One region of the Oceanobacillus sp. B139/18 genome, then DNA from elsewhere that is predicted to be linked to it. Evidence: riboswitches for the same ligand, from Rfam matches in the RefSeq annotation. Region 1 holds a riboswitch; each other region holds the start of a gene.
The links. A riboswitch is a leader RNA that binds a small molecule or an ion and turns the genes downstream of it on or off. The one in region 1 is predicted to bind thiamine pyrophosphate.

Region 2: linked by a shared signal. The riboswitch ahead of thiW (energy coupling factor transporter S component ThiW) and the one ahead of ACZSMY_RS12870 (thiamine phosphate synthase) in region 1 are both predicted to bind thiamine pyrophosphate.
Region 3: linked by a shared signal. The riboswitch ahead of thiT (energy-coupled thiamine transporter ThiT) and the one ahead of ACZSMY_RS12870 (thiamine phosphate synthase) in region 1 are both predicted to bind thiamine pyrophosphate.

The regions. Positions count from the first base shown of each region.
Region 1 is NZ_JBVFXI010000004.1:31,096-35,314, reverse strand. Features, by position in the region: gene thiS (sulfur carrier protein ThiS) at 1-116, opposite strand, end outside; gene thiO (glycine oxidase ThiO) at 113-1,249, opposite strand; gene ACZSMY_RS12870 (thiamine phosphate synthase) at 1,264-1,992, opposite strand; TPP riboswitch at 1,988-2,083, opposite strand; gene ACZSMY_RS12865 (suppressor of fused domain protein) at 2,203-3,264, opposite strand; gene ACZSMY_RS12860 (class I SAM-dependent methyltransferase) at 3,319-3,885, opposite strand.
Region 2 is NZ_JBVFXI010000009.1:91,159-95,377, reverse strand. Features, by position in the region: gene thiM (hydroxyethylthiazole kinase) at 1-437, opposite strand, end outside; gene thiD (bifunctional hydroxymethylpyrimidine kinase/phosphomethylpyrimidine kinase) at 427-1,248, opposite strand; gene thiW (energy coupling factor transporter S component ThiW) at 1,282-1,746, opposite strand; TPP riboswitch at 1,881-1,994, opposite strand; gene ACZSMY_RS20645 (LytTR family transcriptional regulator DNA-binding domain-containing protein) at 2,108-3,160, shown strand; gene ACZSMY_RS20640 (ABC transporter ATP-binding protein) at 3,272-4,120, shown strand; gene ACZSMY_RS20635 (ABC transporter permease) at 4,117-4,219, shown strand, end outside.
Region 3 is NZ_JBVFXI010000001.1:670,544-674,762, forward strand. Features, by position in the region: gene ACZSMY_RS03230 (M3 family oligoendopeptidase) at 1-940, shown strand, start outside; TPP riboswitch at 1,005-1,109, shown strand; gene thiT (energy-coupled thiamine transporter ThiT) at 1,253-1,819, shown strand; gene ACZSMY_RS03240 (response regulator transcription factor) at 2,083-2,775, shown strand; gene pnpS (two-component system histidine kinase PnpS) at 2,776-4,140, shown strand.

The DNA.
Region 1 (4,219 bases):
TGATTATGCTCGATAATCAAAGGTTTATCTTCCAATCCCAGAAAGTCGATTAAGCCTTTGACATGCTTTACCTCTTCCTGCACTTCTAATCCGTTGCCATTCACTGTGATTTTCATGTTGATTCACCTGCCTTTTCCAATTTTTTATTTTGACGGTCCGCATGAAAGCAATCATAATAAAGCGGGGAAACCGGCTTATTTTCTATTAAATCTGCCATATAAATTCCCGTGATAGGCGATAGTAAGATGCCATTTCGATAATGTCCCTTTGCCGCATATAGGCCTGGGATTCCCGGAATCTCGCCCAAGTATGGCAGTTCGTCAGCTGTAGATGGTCTGATGCCTGCCCACATTTTTCTTATCCTCGCCTCTGCCAGCTCCGGAACCATTTTCTGCGCTCGTGACAGCAGTCTCTGGACGCTTGCGGCATGGACATGCTTATCCATTTTTCCTGGTATGGAGGAGGCTCCAACAATCACCTTTTTTCCCTGCTTCGGAACAAGGTAACAGCCATCCATCCAAAGTGTTGATTGAAATAGCTTCTGGTCCAGTTCTAACAGCAGACATTCGCCCTTCACCGGAATCGCAGCATAATCTGCAGGCAGCAATTCATCTCCGAAAGCTCCTGTTGCAACAATAACCTGGACCGCTTCATAGATTGCCTCTGTTGTCCGGACACCATAAACCGTTTCATTTTCTATCAACAGCTCATTAACGCTTTCCTGCTCATGCAACACCGCACCATAATGAGATGCAGCCAGAGAGAAGGCTTTGGTCAGATGACGGGCGGAAACCTGACCATCATCCGGCAAATACAGGACAGCACGAAGATTCTCCGTCAGGCTTGGCTCCATTTTTTTCGCTTCTTCTACTGACAGTAAATACGCAGGGTTCCCCGCTTCCCGCTGGAAAGACGCGACGCTTTGCAGCTTGCTGTATTGCTGCTGATGAAAAGCAAGCTTCATGATTCCTTTATGAATATATTGAATATCTACTCCTGACGCTTCCTTCAGTTCCTCGGATAAATTTTTGAATAGCGCTCTGCTCTCCTGTGCAAACCGAAAAAGCGGACTGTCTTCTGTAAACTCTCCTTGAGCGCCTAACATACCTGCTGCGGCACTGGAAGCCTCGCAGCCGATTTGATTCCTTTCAATGACCAGCACCCGATTGCCTCTTTTGGCCAGCTGATAAGCAATAGAGCAGCCAATAACTCCGCCGCCTACAATAATTTGATCAAACTGTTTATTCATCTTCTCCCTCCTTTTCATATATTCAACGCTTGCCGGTAAGCTCTGACAGTTTGGACCGGATCCTCTGCCTGCCAAATACCAGACATGACCGCGATGCCGGCTGCTCCTGCGGCAGTTACTTCTTTCGCCCGCTCAGGAGTAATCCCGCCAATAGCATATACCGGCACAGACAGCGCGTTAGTCATTTCCTGTAGTTCCGTTAATCCTCTGGGCTGCTGATTGGCTTTGGACTTGCTGGAATAAATATGGCCATACAGCACATAATCAGCTCCCTCCTGCTGCGCCTGCTCTGCCTCAGCTAAAGAATGAACAGACTTTCCTGCCTTCAATTCAGGGAAGCTTTCTTTTACAAGTGGAATGGAAGGACTGTGAAACGCCAGCTGAATACCTGCGCACTGCTTTATCACAGCAATATCTACTCTGTCATTCACTATTATTTTCTCTAATGGCAATCCGATATTTTCTAATGCACCGATGATTTCCAGAATGTCCTTCGCTGTCTTGTTCTTCTCTCTGATATGCAAATAATCAATCTCAGCCTGAATCCGCTTCACTATTTGCAAATGCTGCTCGGAAAAACTGCCATCACTGATCAAGTGCAGATGCCTGTCCATCTTCTTCTCCCCTTTCTTCCATTTTCTTGCTTCAGGATTGGCAGAAGAACGAAAAAGACCACTTATCCAGCTGAAGGATAAGTGGTCTTGATTATATACAAATTCATTGTTCGAATGATATATCGTCATGTTCCTGCCACTTCCCTACGCTAGTGTTAACCAGATCAGGTTCAAAGGGTCCGAGTATTCGTCTCAGCCAAAGGCTCCCCTAGTGTTGCTTATTTAATTTTCAGATTACAAATAAAGAATAACATATAATTTTTTATTTTCAAAGATATTCTTTCAAAAGTGTTTAGCGATTTATCAAGGAAATGTTATTTTACTTTCAAATGAGTTCTCTTACCCAATTACCTGAACAACATTTCCTTCATTATCTTTGATGTATGTTTTAACAATTTTTACAGCCAGCTGTTCAAACGAGAATAGTTCCGCCACACCTTCTTTAGGAATCAGCTTCTCACTCAACTCGATTGTACTCTGCTCATCTAAAATTAGACGCACCTTATCCTTCTCCATTGCATATTCTGACTTTTCCCCGGGCTCTATAGCAATGACAATATCAGGACCTGCCAATGTCAGAGCCTTTCCTTTCAAGAGACGCCCTCGCAGCACTTTACTTATGGTTTCGGTTTGTTTTGCCCCCAGAGTCAGCATTGCTGGTTTTTTTCTGAATAAGCCCTTTTTTTCTGGAGTCCACGATAAATTATCGTTAAATAGAAATCCTGTATTGGATCCTTCCCGTTCTCTTCCTTCATCAACTTTTGGGGAGACATCTGCATGATTTAGTAAAGAATCTCTTTTTAAATCGGTAATAAACGCGGGCATATATGGGGAACTGGCAGAGAGAACACCTCGTGTATTCCACGTCTGCATTGCTTCGAGCTCATCATTTGTGATACCAACCATCTGCAGAAATTGCACTTGACCATTTTCTGTTTCTATTGTACCAAGCTCAGAATCCGTAATAAATGCCAATGCAGTTAATGCCGTATCTGATTCCAAACAGATAGGACCATTTGCATCCATATAGTCTCCATTTTTAAAAACATTACCGCTGTTAAAAACATATCTTCCCAAATTCTGAAGCAGATTAAGCGCCCAGGCTGGCGGTTCCTCTTCCCCTTCTTCTTTTTTCAATCTGAACGTTAATTCAAACCCAAAACCGCTTACTTCTGGATTATCGGTTTCTTTTTCGTAAATCTCTGAAAATCCATATGTAACTATATGCCAGTGCAAGCCTGGCGTTTCTGATTGATAAGCGCTGATTCCATCTAATGGATCCGGTCCGCCCAGCGAATAAGAGATCACTGTTCCATAATGCTTCGGTTCCTGCTTCCCATAAATTGCTTCCATTGCATTATCAATTGCATCCCAGCCGGGTGCTTTTACTTCTTCACTCATTAAATTCCTCCTCTGTTTCCCTTTCCAAAAAGACGATTTTTTCTTTCTAAAACACTACCCCTTTGTCGAAATACAAAACATCTCTGCAAAATCAGTGACGATGGTTTTTTTAGGATTACGCTTCACATCATATCTCATTTTCTCTAACCCTTCTTGGTAATCCTGATCATCAATCAACGTTAATATGGATATGTCTCTATTCTTTGCATACCCCAGATAATCCGACACCCTGATTTTTTCTAATCGATATGTCATCTGCAGTTCTGTGTTAAACCCTCTTATTGAAAGCTCATCAAAAATAACTTCCTTTTCCCAAAACCTTTTTACGTCCTCTTCATATGCTGTTGGAAAATAATGATATACCCACCATTTTCTCATATCATGGATAGCAATATTATGCAGCTTGTATACACCGTTTTTCTTCAAGACACGATATATTTCATCAAGCGCTGCTTCCTTCTTTAAAAAATGATGAAAAGCATAATTATTGGAGATATAATCAAACTTTTCATTCTCGTAGGGCATATCTTCAGCTAAACCATGCACGAGTGAGACATTTTTTAATTTGTTCTTCGCCTTTTTCAACATATCCTCTGAAGCATCAAGCCCGTACCAGCTCATGTTTCGACTATCAAAACAGGTTTATTTGAGTATTAAGATAAATACCTGTCCCGCATGCTAAATCTAACACGTGATACATTGGTTTAGGGTATCTATATTGATACTCCTTTAAATCCTTATCAAATTGCATTTCATCTAATCGATATGTATTGCTCTCATATTTATCAGCAATTTGCGAGTAATCAGTTATTTTCATATTGTTTTTCCTTGCCTTTTAATTATTAGGAGGAATTTAAATGCGGTATAAAACCATTATACTTGTTTTCTCTATGTTTTTAAAAACTTACTATCCCCCTGATTCATGAAGCAGCGTCTCACTGCTTTCCGGATATAC
Region 2 (4,219 bases), on a different contig from region 1:
TCATCTACATTTCCTTCGCCGACAGAATCTACTCCGCGTGATTGGATGTTTGCATCGACCAAGGAAGCAATCTCACCTGCATTTCCTTTGATAACTGTTGGACGTACCTCTTGTAGAATCTTTTCGACCATGTCTTTTCGAAAAGAGCTCGCAGCCACGCCAACGGGATCCAGAACAACAGGAATTCCTTTTTCATTAGCGGCTTTGCCTGCAGTAATCATTGCATCGGCTTCGCTTTCTAAAATGGTGCCGATGTTCAAGACAAGTGCATCGGAGGCCTTGGCCATATCTGTAGCTTCCCGTATTTCCTTTGCCATGACAGGACTGCCCCCAAAAGCCAGCAGTCCATTTGCATTAAAGTTCATGACGACCTGGTTGGTTAAATGATGAATAAGCGGTGTGTTGTTTCTGGCTTGCTGAATAATATCAGGATTCATGCGTAATCTTCCTTTCTGTGGTTTCCCGGATAGCCCAATGATTTGTCGGGCCGTTCCCTTTTCCAAGGTCAAAGGATTTCGAAATGGAAGCAGTCACAAATGCTTTTGCTTTTTTTACTGCTTCCGGAAGCGGACAGCCTTTCCCCAAATAAGCAGCAATCGCAGCGGCATAGGTACAGCCTGTTCCGTGCGTATTCTTCGTATCAATGCGTTCTGCAGCATAGCTATGCATTTTTTTCCCGTCATAAAGAAAATCGATTGCTTGTCCTTTTAAATGGCCGCCTTTTATTAAGGCTGCATCTACACCATATTCATGAACAAGGTATTCGGCTGCGCCTTTCATATCATCTTCAGTTGTAATGGATCGTCCAGTCAGGAATTCTGCCTCCGGAATATTCGGTGTTGCAACCGTTGTTAATGGAAGAAGGTATTGCCGTAAAAAGCTGCGGCCCTCTTCATCAATCAATGAGTCCCCGCTGGTAGCCACCATCACTGGGTCCATGACATAAGGTGCATCAACCTTCTCCAATTTTTTTACGATTAATTCCATCATCTGCTTACTTGCAATCATTCCTGTTTTCACAGCATGGATGGGCATATCTTCTAACACTGCATCCAGCTGGTCCTCAATCATGGAAAGCGGCATATGCTCTACAGAGCGGACCCCTGTCGTATTTTGAGCTACAACGGAAGTGATCACGGACATGCCATAGGTTTTTAACTCCTGAAATGTTTTTAAATCTGCTTGAATACCGGCGCCACCGCTAGGGTCTGTACCGGCAATGGTTAATGCACAACGAACCTGACTCATAATAAAAATCCTCCTTGGATAGAATAAAGTAAATTATTTTGTTAAAGAAAACTGCTGTGCCGGGAGACGGCTGACTAACAGCCAGCCAATCAATGCACCAGAGACACTGCTTACAACAAATGCCGGGATAAAGGCAAATGCTCCCGCAGAGCTTCCCATAAGCAGATTGGCTATCGGAACTGCAAAGAAAGAGCCGATAATTCCGGTGCCAATAATTTCTCCAAGAGCTGCCATTGGATATTTCTGCGTTTTCTTATACAATACCCCAGCAGCAAAAGCTCCAATCATTGCTCCAGGAAAAGCAACCAAGGTTCCCAGTCCTAAAAGGTTTCGGAGCAGGCTAATCATCAATGCGACAATAACTGCCGGACCCGGCCCGAGCATAATCCCGGCAATAACATTGATAGCGTGTTGAACAGGATAGGCTCTGGCAACTCCGGCAGGAAACCAGAGCAATTGTGATCCAATCGTTCCGATAGCAACAAGTACAGCCATCATTGTTAACAGGCGTGTGCGATTTTTCAATCCAATCATCTCCTTCTAATTTAAGGGAAATGAAAAGGTAACTACTTTGTAAAAATAAAAAATCAGGCTTTATCGAGAAGCCTGATTTGGTATACTGAGAGTAATCATATGTTGATTGACTACTTCCCTACGCTGGTATTAGCCAGATCAGGTTTGTAAGAGTCGGAAAGTAAGCATGCTTCCCTCTCAGCCCGCGATGTTGGGCTCCCCTAGTAGTTGCTTTTCATTATTATCTTTGAGTCTACTGTATCAAAGATTCAACGGTTTGTCATGAAATAATCATTAGACTGCAAGCTCATATAAAGGATGTTATCAATAGAAAGAGGAATGAAACATGTTAAGCATAAACGGAATGGAATATCGTCAGGGAGACCAGACCTTATTTCCGAAAATAGATATAGAAGTAAAACCTGGAGAAATAAAGGCAATTCAATCCACTGTTAATATACGTGCGGTGTTGCTGCAGATGATTATCGGAAAAGAAAATGTGCGGAATGGATCGATTCAAATCAAGCAACAGACATTACAGGAGGATAAGCAGAAATACGTTTCTTCTTTAGGGATTTGCTGGTATGAAGAGGGCATTTATGAAAGATTGAAGGTACAGGAATATTTGAAATTTATCGGCTCTTTATATCAAAGCAAGACTTCCATAAAGGAAGTACTATTGCAAATCCAACTGGAGGAAAAAGCGAAATGGAAGATGCATCAGCTCAATCGTTCTGAAAAGCGTCGTGTTCAGTTTGGCAGAATATTAATGCAGGAGGCGGAAGTGGTTATCTTCGAAGAGCCTGAGGTCAATGTAGATTTAGAAACGAAACGGGTCCTCCATCAATTTGTCGAATTGCTGCAGAAACAGCAAAAAGCGGTATTGATTTTAACGACAAGTACGGAGAGTGCTGTGACCATTTCGGATACGGTCTATCGTCTAAATGAGCAAGGGATACAGCAAATGGACGTGGAAACAGAGGAGAAAGAACGTTTAACCTCCACAGAAACAAATGTTAAAGAAACAGCAGAAGAAGCGGTTCAAATAAAGCAAACTTTCCAGTTAAATAAAATCTCCGCAAAAGTAGAGGATAAGATTATTTTATTTGATCCGCAGGAGATTGATTACATCGAAAGTCAGGAAGGACAATCCTATCTGTATACTCGCGGAGAGGGGTTTCCTACAGGTTTTACCTTAAAAGAATTGGAACAGCGCTTGTCTCATCAAGGATTCTTTCGCTGTCACCGTTCTTATATTGTGAATCTTCAAAAAATAAGAGAAGTAATTACATGGACGAGAAACAGCTACAGCTTATCTCTTGTAGATAAAAAAAGCTCTGAGGTTCCATTATCGAAATCAAAGTTGAACGAGCTGAAAGAATTATTGGGGGTAGAATAAGCATAATTCAATGTGATATATACTCCATTCGTCGAAAATATACTGCACCATTGTTGAAAAGAAGCTATTCTGTAGTCACAGGCAACTTAACTGATACAGGAGGTTTCAGGGATGGAGAATATGATTGAAGTGATATCTTTAGAGAAGATTTTTGGTAAAAAGCAAGCATTAAACAATGTTTCTTTTCAAGTGAAAAAGGGTGAAACATTTGGGTTTTTAGGTCCGAGCGGCTCTGGGAAAACAACAACTATAAAAATTTTAACTGGACAAATGAGGCCGACAGCAGGGACAGCGAAGGTCTTTGGAGAACCTGTTTCCAAATTAAATACACCGGAATATCGAAAACGCTTTGGGGTTGTGACGGATAATAGCGGTTTATACGCACGGCTGACTATTTATGATAACTTAAAGCTTTATGCAGATTTATATGGTACATCTTTACAGCGGATCGATGAGGCGCTGGAAGCAGTTAATTTAGGTTCGGAGAAAAAAACACAGGTTGCTAAGCTGTCTAAAGGAATGACACAGCGCGTATTATTGGCAAGAACACTTTTGCATAAGCCTGAGTTGTTATTTTTAGATGAGCCGACATCGGCATTGGATCCTGCGAATTCAAAACATATTCATAACGGTTTAAAAGAACTGAATCGACAGGGAACGACTATTTTTCTGACCACGCATGATATGGAGGAAGCAGATCATCTATGCAGCCAGGTAGCCTTTTTAAATAAAGGGGTTGTCCAGCTTTTAGACGAACCAAAACAGCTAAAAAAACAGTATCGGGAAGAGGTAATTGGACTCGAACTGAAAGATGGGCGAGAATTGGAGCTTCCACTTCAATCATCTAGTGCTGAGGAAATTCAACAATATATTTCCCGGGAAATGGTGGAGCGGATTTATACAAAAGAACCAACATTAGGAGATATCTTTGTTGAAGTAACAGGGAGGGAACTGGTATGACATTTTCTGTAAAACGATTTATGGCCATTTTTCAAAAGGATTTAAAAGATTTATATCGAAATATGTATGTTTCGTCTACTGCATTGATGCCGCTTATCT
Region 3 (4,219 bases), on a different contig from region 1:
GGCTTCTCTGTTAAATTTGGATAAATTAAGCATTTTCGATGTGAATGCTCCGATTCAATCAAAAATGGAAAAGAAAAGTTATGATGAAGGAGCTGCTTTTATTGTAGAGCAATTCCGCGGCTTCAGTCCCCAAATGGCGGATTTCGCACAAATGGCGTTTGAAAAATGCTGGATTGAAGCGGAAGATCGTGCAGGAAAACGTCCGGGGGGCTTCTGTACAAGCTTTCCGCTCAGTGAACAAACTCGTATTTTTATGACGTACTCTGGAACACCTTCTAATATAGCTACCCTGGCTCATGAGTTGGGACATGGCTATCACCAGTATGTGATGAACGATATGAACGGTTTGAATCAAGGCTATGCAATGAATGTTGCGGAAACTGCTTCGACCTTTGCAGAAATGATTGTAGCGGATGCATCGGTGAAAATGGCGGCGACAGATGAAGAAAAATTAACGTTGTTAGAGGATAAAGTATCGCGCAGTGTGGCTTTCTTCATGAACATCCATGCACGCTTTTTATTCGAGAAACAATTCTATGAAGAACGGAAGCAAGGTATGGTCAGTACGGAACGGTTAAATGAACTTATGGTGGAAGCACAGAAGGAAGCTTACTGCGGAAGTCTGTCCGAATATGATCCGCATTTCTGGGCTTCCAAGCTGCATTTTCATATTACTGGTGTGCCATTTTATAACTTCCCGTATACATTTGGTTATTTATTCAGCCAGGGAATTTATGCTTATGCAAAGGATTATGAAGGAGATTTTGAAGCAAAATATACTGCTTTATTAAGGGATACCGGCAGAATGACCGTAGAAGAGCTTGCTGAAAAGCATTTGCAAGTAGATTTGTCCAAGCCTGAGTTTTGGGAAAATGCCATCGAAATATGTAAACAGGATGTGCAGGAATTTTTGGAATTAGCGAAGAAAGTTGAAAAATAACAGGGGCTATTGCGGTTTTTTAGAAAGTGATTTATACTAAGCCTATACAAAAAAGTGAATATAAAAAGCCTGCAAGGGGAGCCTTTGGCTGAGAGTGGACATTTTCTATGTTCTGACCCTTTGAACCTGTCAGTTAGCGCTGGCGTAGGGATTGTGGACTTTTTGATGGATATAAAAGCAATGTGTGAGTGGAGTTTAAGGTATTCTCTTAAAATGTATTTTTTAAAGAATACCGCCATCAAGAAGACTCCCTTGGCATTGCTTTTTTGTTGTCTAAAAAAAGATTGTTCGATGTAAATGGGGGAGAGACGATTGAAGAATAAAACATTATTTTTAGTAGAAGTAGCTATTTTTACGGCACTTGCATTACTGCTGGACATTTTACCGTTAGGATTTAAGCTTTGGCCGCAAGGAGGCTCCGTTTCTTTTGCAATGATTCCTGTCTTCATTGTAGCCTTTCGCTGGGGTCTGAAAGGAGGTTTGTTGTCCGGTTTCCTTTGGGGAATATTACAGGTGGCAACTGGTACAGCTTATATCCTGCATCCCGTACAGGGAATCATTGAGTATGGATTAGCTTTTACGGTAGTAGGGCTTGCCGGAGTGTTTTCGAAGCAGGTTATCGAAAGCATGAAAAACAAGCGGGTAAAGAAATCCTTTGTCTATATATCCGTAGGTGTATTTCTGGGATCAGCTGCTCGTTTTATTTGTCATTATATTGCCGGAATGGTTTTCTTTGGTTCAGCCGTCGAAGGACAGCCGGCGTGGCTTTATTCATTAATATATAATTCATCCTATATGGTTCCATCCTTTATTTTAAGTCTTGTTATTGTGTTCCTCCTGTTTTATAAACAGCCGAGAACATTAGTTGGAAAAGTATAACAAAAGAAAACTCCCTCACACAAAAACCTGTAGCACATCTTGCTTCAGGTTTTTCTTAAACCATTATTTTTATTTGGATAGTTTTGTTAAGTTTTATTAACATTTACTTATGGAATAGGCGTTGAACGTGAATAATGGTAGAATAAAGAAAATAAAATATATAAAGATACATTCTCACATCTTCATTTAACAAAAAAAGGGAGCTTTAAAAGAAGGAATTTTTGTCTAAGAGAACGTATATATGAATAAGGGGGATTTTCTAAGTGGGAAAACAGATTCTAATTGTGGATGACGAGCAATCGATTGTTACTTTATTAAAATATAATATGGAAAATGCCGGATTCACAACAGAGGTAGCATACGATGGAGAAGAAGCCTATCAAAAAGCTGCTGCAGATAACTATGAGTTAATTATCTTAGATGTAATGCTTCCAAAACTGGATGGAATAGAAGTATGCCGGAAGTTAAGAAAGAATGATATTGATACACCGATATTAATGCTCACCGCAAAAGATGAAGAAATAGACAAAATCCTCGGTCTGGAGCTTGGCGCAGATGACTATCTGACAAAGCCGTTCAGCCCGAAAGAAGTCATTGCCCGTGTGAAAGCAATTATCAGAAGAACACAGCGTCCGCTCGAGAATCATTATCAAGCGCTACGGATAAAGGATTTAACGATTTACCCGGAACGTTATGAAGCAGAAATGAAAGAAGAATTGATTACTTTCACACGAAAAGAGTTTGAACTGTTGTACTATTTGGCTAAACATAAGGGAAAGGTCATCTCCAGAGATCAATTACTCAGCAGTGTGTGGGATTATGATTTTGTTGGAGATACGAGAATTGTAGATGTTCATGTGAGTCATCTGCGGGACAAAATTGAACCTGATTCCAAAAAGCCTGTTTATATTAAAACAGTCCGCGGATTAGGTTATAAATTGGAGGAGCCGGTTTAAATGCAAATATTATTTTCGAAACCCTTGTTTCCTAATATACTAGGTATCACGATTGTCCTGGTTTTATCGGGCTGGTTAATGGTACAAGCTCAAGGAAACTGGATATTTATCGCAGCAATTATTTTAGTGGAATTTTTAGTGATTTCCATTATATTTATGCAATTCTACAATAAATACACAAGACCGCTTAATAAAGCTTCAAAAACAGTAAATGAAATGATTAAAGGAAATTATTCTGCCCGTTTTAATAACAGTAATAGTGAAGAAATGGAGCAGTTAAGCAAAAATATCAATAAATTAGCACGAAATATGAATGAAATTACGATTCAGGAACAAATGCATGCCGAGCAATTAACTTCTATTATTGATAATATGAAAAACGGGCTGGCGCTGATTGATGAAAAAGGATACGTTCATCTGGTGAATCGAGGGTTTACGGAAATGTTTCAAGGAAAAGAGAAACAATACCGCGGTCATCTATATTATGAAGTATTTGAAAACGAGGCAATGCACGACGTTGTCCAAAAAACATTTCTGTATGAAGAGCCTGTCAAAGAACAATTTAAAAATAAGCGCGGTCTGACTAAAAACTATATGGAAGTGATTGCAGCTCCTATTTTTAATGAGCATAATATGATTAAGGGTGCTGTCCTGGTTATATATGATATTACGGAATTAAAGCGTTTAGAAAAAATGCGCAAAGATTTTGTTGCCAATGTTTCTCACGAGCTGCGTACACCAATAACTTCTATCCGGGGATTTGCGGAAACGCTAAAGGAAAAACAGCATGATGAAAAAGCAGCAGAAGAATTTATTGATATTATTTTTAAGGAAAGCCATCGATTACAGTTGCTTATAGAGGATCTGCTCGAGCTTTCCCGTTTAGAAAGAGAAGATTTTCAACTTCAAAAAGCAGATTTTAATGTCAAACAGATGATTGATGCGGTTTTGCCGTCTTTAGAACAAAAAGCAGAGAAAAAAGAGTTGCATTTTACGACATCTATTCCAGCTGATATTCATATGTATGCAGATGCAGAAAAATTGAAACAGGTTATTATCAACCTTGCAGACAATGCAATTAATTATACGTCATCAGACGGAAGCGTTAGTCTAAACGTCTCTGAAAAGAATAATCGAGTGTTGTTTTCAATCGAAGATACAGGAATCGGGATTGAAAAAAAGGCTATCCCAAGAGTATTTGAACGATTTTACAGAATGGATAAGGACAGAAGCCGGAATACTGGAGGAACAGGACTTGGACTTGCAATTGTGAAGCATATTGTAGAGGTTCATCAAGGGGAGATTGTTGTAGAAAGCGAAGTGAATAAAGGAACTGCTATTCACGTTTATATTCCGAAAGATTAAGTCATCACTAGCGTTATAGTGATGGCTTTTTTTCTGCGGGGGGCTTCCCTCCGTGCTTTCCCACGATGGACAGGGCGTC